Linked DNA regions of Mumia flava. The protein of the gene in region 1 interacts with the protein of each later gene in a pairwise test. Links are inferred from orthologs where the notes say so. Each region holds a gene or a part of one and is shown in the gene's direction. Other genes may lie near its edges. The genes, in order: eno and rpe.

What was found.
Region 2: the proteins of eno (region 1) and rpe interact in binary tests that used the Escherichia coli proteins (3 or more experiments, as listed by UniProt). The link is inferred for Mumia flava from one-to-one orthologs.

What each region holds. Positions count from the first base shown.
Region 1 is NZ_PGEZ01000001.1:1,107,196-1,110,416, reverse strand. Bases 29-2,938 are described here. They hold eno (phosphopyruvate hydratase), read left to right. Parts: upstream 29-799; coding sequence 800-2,077; downstream 2,078-2,938. Other genes in these bases: CLV56_RS05250 (DUF501 domain-containing protein), read left to right, coding at 2,781-2,938; CLV56_RS05255 (FtsB family cell division protein), read left to right, coding at 2,240-2,677; CLV56_RS21185 (nucleoside triphosphate pyrophosphohydrolase), read left to right, coding at 29-705. Also shown: more of CLV56_RS21185, read left to right, coding at 1-28; more of CLV56_RS05250, read left to right, coding at 2,939-3,221. UniProt on the Escherichia coli protein: Catalyzes the reversible conversion of 2-phosphoglycerate (2-PG) into phosphoenolpyruvate (PEP). It is essential for the degradation of carbohydrates via glycolysis.
Region 2 is NZ_PGEZ01000001.1:29,967-33,250, reverse strand. Bases 310-3,282 are described here. They hold rpe (ribulose-phosphate 3-epimerase), read left to right. Parts: upstream 310-1,446; coding sequence 1,447-2,118; downstream 2,119-3,282. Other genes in these bases: ribD (bifunctional diaminohydroxyphosphoribosylaminopyrimidine deaminase/5-amino-6-(5-phosphoribosylamino)uracil reductase RibD), read left to right, coding at 2,438-3,282; CLV56_RS00180 (RsmB/NOP family class I SAM-dependent RNA methyltransferase), read left to right, coding at 310-1,289. In the rest of the region: more of CLV56_RS00180, read left to right, coding at 1-309; more of ribD, read left to right, coding at 3,283-3,284. UniProt on the Escherichia coli protein: Catalyzes the reversible epimerization of D-ribulose 5-phosphate to D-xylulose 5-phosphate.

The sequences.
Region 1 (3,221 bases):
CTGGCGCCGGCCGGGGACGTCGACTGGGCCCGCGACCTCGCGTCCCGCCTGGTCGCCTCCGGAACGCAGACCGACGAGATCGAGGTCGTCTTCGGCTCGTACGACGTCCCCGGTGCTCGCCTGCTCGACCTCGTCGAGGTGATGGACCGGCTGCGGCTCGAGTGCCCGTGGACCCGCGAGCAGACCCACGCCTCGCTGCAGCAGTACCTGCTCGAGGAGGCGTACGAGGTGCTGGACGCGCTCGACCGCGGCGCGACGGACGAGCTGCGCGAGGAGCTCGGCGACCTGCTGATGCAGGTCGTGTTCCATGCCGCGGTCGCGGCCGGTCGCGGCCCCACGGACGACGGTTGGGACATCGACGACGTCGCCGCCGGGATCGTCGAGAAGCTCGTGCGCCGCAACCCGCACGTCTTCGGGGACGTCGACGTGGCTGACGCCGCGGAGGTCGACGCGAACTGGCAGCGGCTGAAAGCCACCGAGAAGCCTCGCGCCTCGGTGCTCGACGGGATCGCCCCGACGTTGCCCGCGCTCGCGTACGCCGACAAGGTCGTCTCCCGGCTCGAGCGCGACGGGGCGCCCGTCTCCGCCGACGGCGACGCGCTCGCCGACCGGCTGCTCGCTCTGGTGCTGCAGGCGCGGGCCGAGGGCCGCGACGCCGAGCAGGAGCTGAGACGGCGCGTGAACGAGCTCGTCGCGGGCCGCTGAGCCGACCCTTCCCGGCGTGGCGCTGCGCGTCGGTCGGCCGGAACGGGTCCACTAGGGTGGGGACGACACAGCCCGTCCTTCCCAAGGAGTCCTAGTGGCAAGCATCGAAGCTGTCGGAGCACGAGAGATCCTCGACTCACGCGGCAACCCCACCGTCGAGGTCGAGATCGCCCTCGACGACGGGACGATCGCGCGCGCCGACGTGCCGTCGGGTGCCTCGACCGGCCAGTTCGAAGCGGTGGAGCTGCGTGACGGCGGTGACCGGTACGGCGGCAAGGGCGTGCAGCAGGCCGTCGACGCGGTCAACGATACGATCCACCCCGAGATCCTCGGCCTGGACGCCGACGAGCAGCGCTACCTCGACCAGACGCTGATCCGGCTCGACACGACCCCGAACAAGGCCCAGCTCGGCGCGAACGCCATCCTCGGTGTGTCGCTCGCCGCAGCCCGAGCCGCGGCGGACTCGGCCGGCCTGCCGCTGTTCCAGTACGTCGGTGGTCCCAACGCTCACGTGCTCCCGGTCCCGATGATGAACATCCTCAACGGCGGTGCGCACGCCGACACCGGGGTCGACATCCAGGAGTTCATGATCGCCCCGATCGGAGCCGACTCGTTCCGTGAGGCGCTGCGCCAGGGCGTCGAGGTCTACCACGCGCTCAAGTCGGTGCTGAAGAAGGAAGGCCTGGCGACCGGTCTCGGCGACGAGGGCGGTTTCGCCCCCGACCTGGCGAACAACCGTGCCGCGCTCGATCTGATCGCGAAGGCCGTCGAGTCGACCGGTCTGAGCCTCGGCACCGACATCGCGCTCGCGCTCGACGTGGCGGCCTCGGAGTTCCACGGCGACGACGGCTACACGTTCGAAGGCTCGGTCCGCACCTCCGAGGACATGTCGGCGTACTACGCCGAGCTCCTCGACGCGTACCCGATCGTCTCGATCGAGGACCCCCTCGACGAGGAGGACTGGGCCGGCTGGAGCGCGCTGACCGCGTCGCTCGGTGCCCGGACCCAGCTCGTGGGCGACGACCTGTTCGTGACGAACTCCGAGCGGCTCCAGCGCGGGATCGACGAGGCGTCGGCGAACGCGCTCCTGGTCAAGGTCAACCAGATCGGCACCCTGACCGAGACCCTGGACGCCGTCGAGCTGGCGCACCGCAACGGTTTCCGCTGCATGATGAGCCACCGCTCGGGGGAGACCGAGGACACGACGATCGCCGACCTCGCCGTCGCGACGAACTGCGGCCAGATCAAGACCGGCGCACCGGCGCGCTCGGAGCGGGTGGCGAAGTACAACCAGCTGCTCCGGATCGAGGAGCTGCTCGACGACGCCGCGACGTACGCCGGTCGTTCGGCGTTCCCGCGCCACCAGGGCTGAGCGGTGCCGCCGACGTCGCGACGGACCTCGACCAGCCGCCCGGCCAACCGGCCGGCGGGGACTCGGTCGCGTCCGTCCGCGGCGTCGTCGGCGAGGCGCACGGCGCCGGAGCAGCAGTCGGCGTCCGCGCCGGAGCGGCGCACGCCACGGTTGACCCGCCGGATGGCGGTGCTGCTCCTCGTCCTGCTCGTGCTCGCGATCTCGTACGCCTCGAGCCTGAAGGCCTGGCTCCAGCAGCGTGACGCCCTCGCGGCGGCTCATGCCCGGATCGACGCCTCGACCGAGGCGATCGCGGAGCTCGAGAAGCAGAAGGCGCGCTACGACGACCCCGAGTTCGTCGAGCAGCAGGCCCGCTCCCGCTTCGGCTGGGTGATGCCGGGCGAGGTCGGGTTCACCGTGCTCGGGGCCGACGGCGAACCGGTCGGTGACGCCCCGGAGCTCACTGCCCCGACGAGTACCGAGGACGAGGGCGGTCCGGTCTGGTGGAACCGGCTCTGGTCGTCGGTCGAGACCGCGGGGGACGTCCCCGGGACGGAGGACGCGCCCACGACGACGAGCGGATCCGGCGGCGTCGTCAAACCCCAGGACCACGAGGAGTGACGTGAACCCCGGTGCCGAGCCCGGCGACCTGTCCCCCCGCGGCGGTGAGCAGGCCGGCGACGCGAGCGGAGTCGCGCAGGCCGACCTGGACGCCATCGCCGGCATGCTCGGCCGTGCCCCGAGGGGTGTCGTCGCGGTCATGAGTCGATGCCCGTCCGGACACCCGAACGTCGTCAAGACGTTGCCGCGGCTGCCCGACGGGACCCCGTTCCCGACGCTGTACTACGTGGTCTGCGACCGGCTGAACGGCCGGATCGGGACGCTCGAGGCGTCCGGCCTGATGCGCGAGATGAGTGAGCGTCTCGAGACCGACGCGGCGCTGGCCGCGGACTACCGTGCGGCTCACGACCGCTATCTCGCCGAGCGTCGCGCGCTCGGTGCCGTGCCGGAGATCGACCACGTCACCGCCGGCGGGATGCCCGACCGCGTGAAGTGCCTGCACGTGCTCGTCGGGCAGTCCCTCGCGAGCGGTCCGGGCGTGAACCCTCTGGGCGACGAGGCGGTCGCGTACCTCGGGGACTGGTGGTCGGGCACCCCGTGCGCT
Region 2 (3,284 bases), 1.1 Mb from region 1 along the record:
CGTACGTGAACCTGGTGCTGCCGCCGCTGCTCCGCGATCGCGGGATCGCCGGACGCGACGCGGCGTTCGCGACCGAGCTGACCCACGGCACGGTCCGACGCTCCGGGACGTACGACCTGATCCTCGACCACCTCGCGCCGAAGGGGATCGACGCGCCGGTGCGCGACGTGCTGCGGCTCGGGACGCACCAGCTGCTCGGGATGAGGGTGCCGAGTCACGCCGCAATCTCGACCAGCGTCGATCTGGTCCGCACGGCGGTGGGCCACCGGCCGGCCGGCTTCGTCAACGCCGTGCTGCGCAAGGTCGACAGGCTCGACGAGGCCGCGTGGGTCGACCGCGTCGCACCGCCGGCCGAGCAGGACCCGATCGGCCGGCTGTCCGTCGAGCACGCACACCCCCGCTGGGTGGTGGAGGCGCTGCGCGACGCCCTCGCGGCCGGTCCGACCGACGGCGACGCGCTGGACGACCTCGCTGCGCTGCTCTCCGCCGACAACGAGCCGCCCCGCGTCACCCTGGTCGCGCGCCCCGGCCTCGCGGACGTCGGCGAGCTGGGGGTCGCGGGAGCCGAGCCCGGACACTGGTCCCCGTACGCCGTGCGGCTGACCGAGGGCGGTGACCCGGCCGCGATCGACGCGGTGCGTGACGGTCGCGCCGGCGTCCAGGACGAGGGCTCGCAGCTGGTGGCGCTGGCGGCGACGTCCGCTGCGCTGGACGGGCCGGACGCACGCTGGCTCGACCTGTGCGCCGGTCCCGGCGGGAAGGCGGCCCTGACGGCCGCGCTGGCCGCGCCGCGAGGCGCCCACCTGGTCGCCAACGAGGTTGCGCCGCACCGTGCCCGGCTGGTCGCGGCGGCGGTCCGGCGGCTGCCCGACGTCGAGGTCGTGACCCACGACGGGCGCACCCTCGAGCTTCCGCCGTTCGACCGGGTCCTGGTCGACGCGCCCTGCACCGGGCTCGGTGCCCTCCGACGGCGCCCGGAGGCTCGGTGGCGCCGTCGTCCCGAGGACGTCGGCGAGCTGGTGCGACTCCAGCGGGCGCTGCTCGTCCGGGCGGTCGAGCTCACCCGGCCCGGGGGAGTGGTCACGTACGCCACCTGCTCGCCGCACCTCGCGGAGACCCGCGGCGTGGTCGAGGACGTGCTCGCCGGGCGAGAGGACGTCACGCTGCTCGACGCCACGGCGGCGCTCCCGCAGGTTCCCGACCTCGCCGGCACCGGACCGTACGTCCAGCTCTGGCCGCACCGGCACGGCACGGACGCCATGTTCGTCGCGCAGCTGCGCCGCCGCTGACCTCGTGCGGTGGCCACTCACGGGCGGCGAGTCGCCGGTGGTGTGGTCGCGAGTCGCGGGTGGTGTGGTCGCGAGTCGCGGGTGGTGTGGTCGCGAGTCGCGGGTGGTGAGGACGCCCGCGCGGGTCGGCGTCGCGGCTCCTCGCTAGCCTGCTCCCATGGGCCTGCGCATCTCGCCGAGCATCCTGTCCGCCGACTTCGCGAACCTCGAGCGCGACGTCCGCCGGATCGACAACGCCGACTGGGTGCACGTCGACGTGATGGACAACCACTTCGTCCCGAACCTCACGCTCGGTCTGCCCGTCCTCGAGGCGATCGCCGGCGTGACCGACACGCCCGTCGATGCCCACCTGATGATCGAGGACCCCGACCGGTGGGCCCCCGCGTACGCCGAGGCGGGCGCGGACAGCGTGACGTTCCACGTGGAGGCCGCGGCGGCTCCGGTCCGCCTGGCCCGCGAGCTGCGCGGCCAGGGCGCACGCGCGTCGATGGCGCTGAAGCCGGCGACGCCGATCGAGCCGTACGAGGACCTGCTCGGCGAGCTCGACATGGTGCTGCTGATGACCGTCGAGCCGGGTTTCGGCGGCCAGGCGTTCCTCGACATCATGCTCCCGAAGATCCGCAGGACCCGTGCGCTGCTGGACAAGCACGGCGGTGACGTCTGGCTCCAGGTCGACGGCGGTGTGTCGGAGTCGACGATCGAGCGGTGCGCCGAAGCGGGTGCGGACACGTTCGTGGCGGGTTCCGCGGTGTTCGGCGCCGACGATCCGTCGGCGATGGTCGACGCGCTCCGGGATCGTGCGGCGGCGGCCGCGCGCCGGCACGTCTGAGGCTCGTCGGTCCGTGGCGCGGACCTGGGTGCCGGGCCGCCGCGGGGCGTCGTACACTCGACAGCGAGAGCAGTGCGTGCTCCGGGGTCGGTGAAATTCCGAGCCGGCGGTGACAGTCCGCGACCCTGACGCCTTCGGGCCGACGGTTGACCTGGTGGAACTCCAGGACCGACGGTGAGAGTCCGGATGGGAGGAACACGCGCCCCTCGCCGATGCCCGGTGTCCGCCGGGCCCGGCGAGCGACGACCTGTCACCCCGGAGCCCGCGTCGATCGACGACGAGAGGGCGAGCGGTGGCGGACCAGCACGAGACCCAGGCGATGCGCCGGGCGCTGCAGGCTGCCCGGGACGCGTGCGTCCGCACGTTCCCGAACCCGCGCGTGGGCTGTGTGCTGCTGTCCTCGGACGGCACCGTGCTCGCCACGGGCGCCCACCGTGGCGCCGGCACCGCCCATGCCGAGGCCGACGCCCTCGCCCGCGCCGGCACGCGCGCCGACGGGTCCACCGCGGTGGTCACGCTCGAGCCGTGCAACCACCAGGGCCGCACGGGACCGTGCAGCGAAGCCCTGGTCGCCGCCGGGGTCCGCCGCGTGGTCTACGGGCAGGCCGACCCGAACCCTCAGGCGGCCGGTGGCGCCGACCGGCTCCGCGCCGCCGGCATCGACGTCGAGACGGGCCTGCTCGCCGACGAGGCCGCCGAGCTCAACCGCGAGTGGACCTTCGCGATCCGTACCGGCCGTCCCTTCGTGACCTGGAAGTACGCCGCGAGCCTCGACGGGCGGAGCGCGGCGGCGGACGGGTCGAGCCGGTGGATCACCTCGCGCGAGTCCCGCGCCGACGTCCAGGCCTTCCGGGCGCGGTGCGACGCGATCCTCGTCGGGACCGGCACCGCGCTCGCCGACGACCCACGGCTGACGCTGCGCGACGACGAGGGCGCGCCGCTGCCGTACGACCAGCAGCCGCTGCGCGTCGTGCTCGGCGAGCGTGACCTGCCGGTCGACGCCCGGCTCAACGACGACACCGCGCCGACGCTGCGGCTTCGCACCCGTGACGTGCCCTCCGCTCTCGCGGAGCTCGGGGCGCGTGAGATCCGGCACGTGTGGCTCGAGGGCGGGCCGCGGCTGGCGGGCGCCTTCGCCGCCCACGGGCTGGTCGACGAGGTCGTCG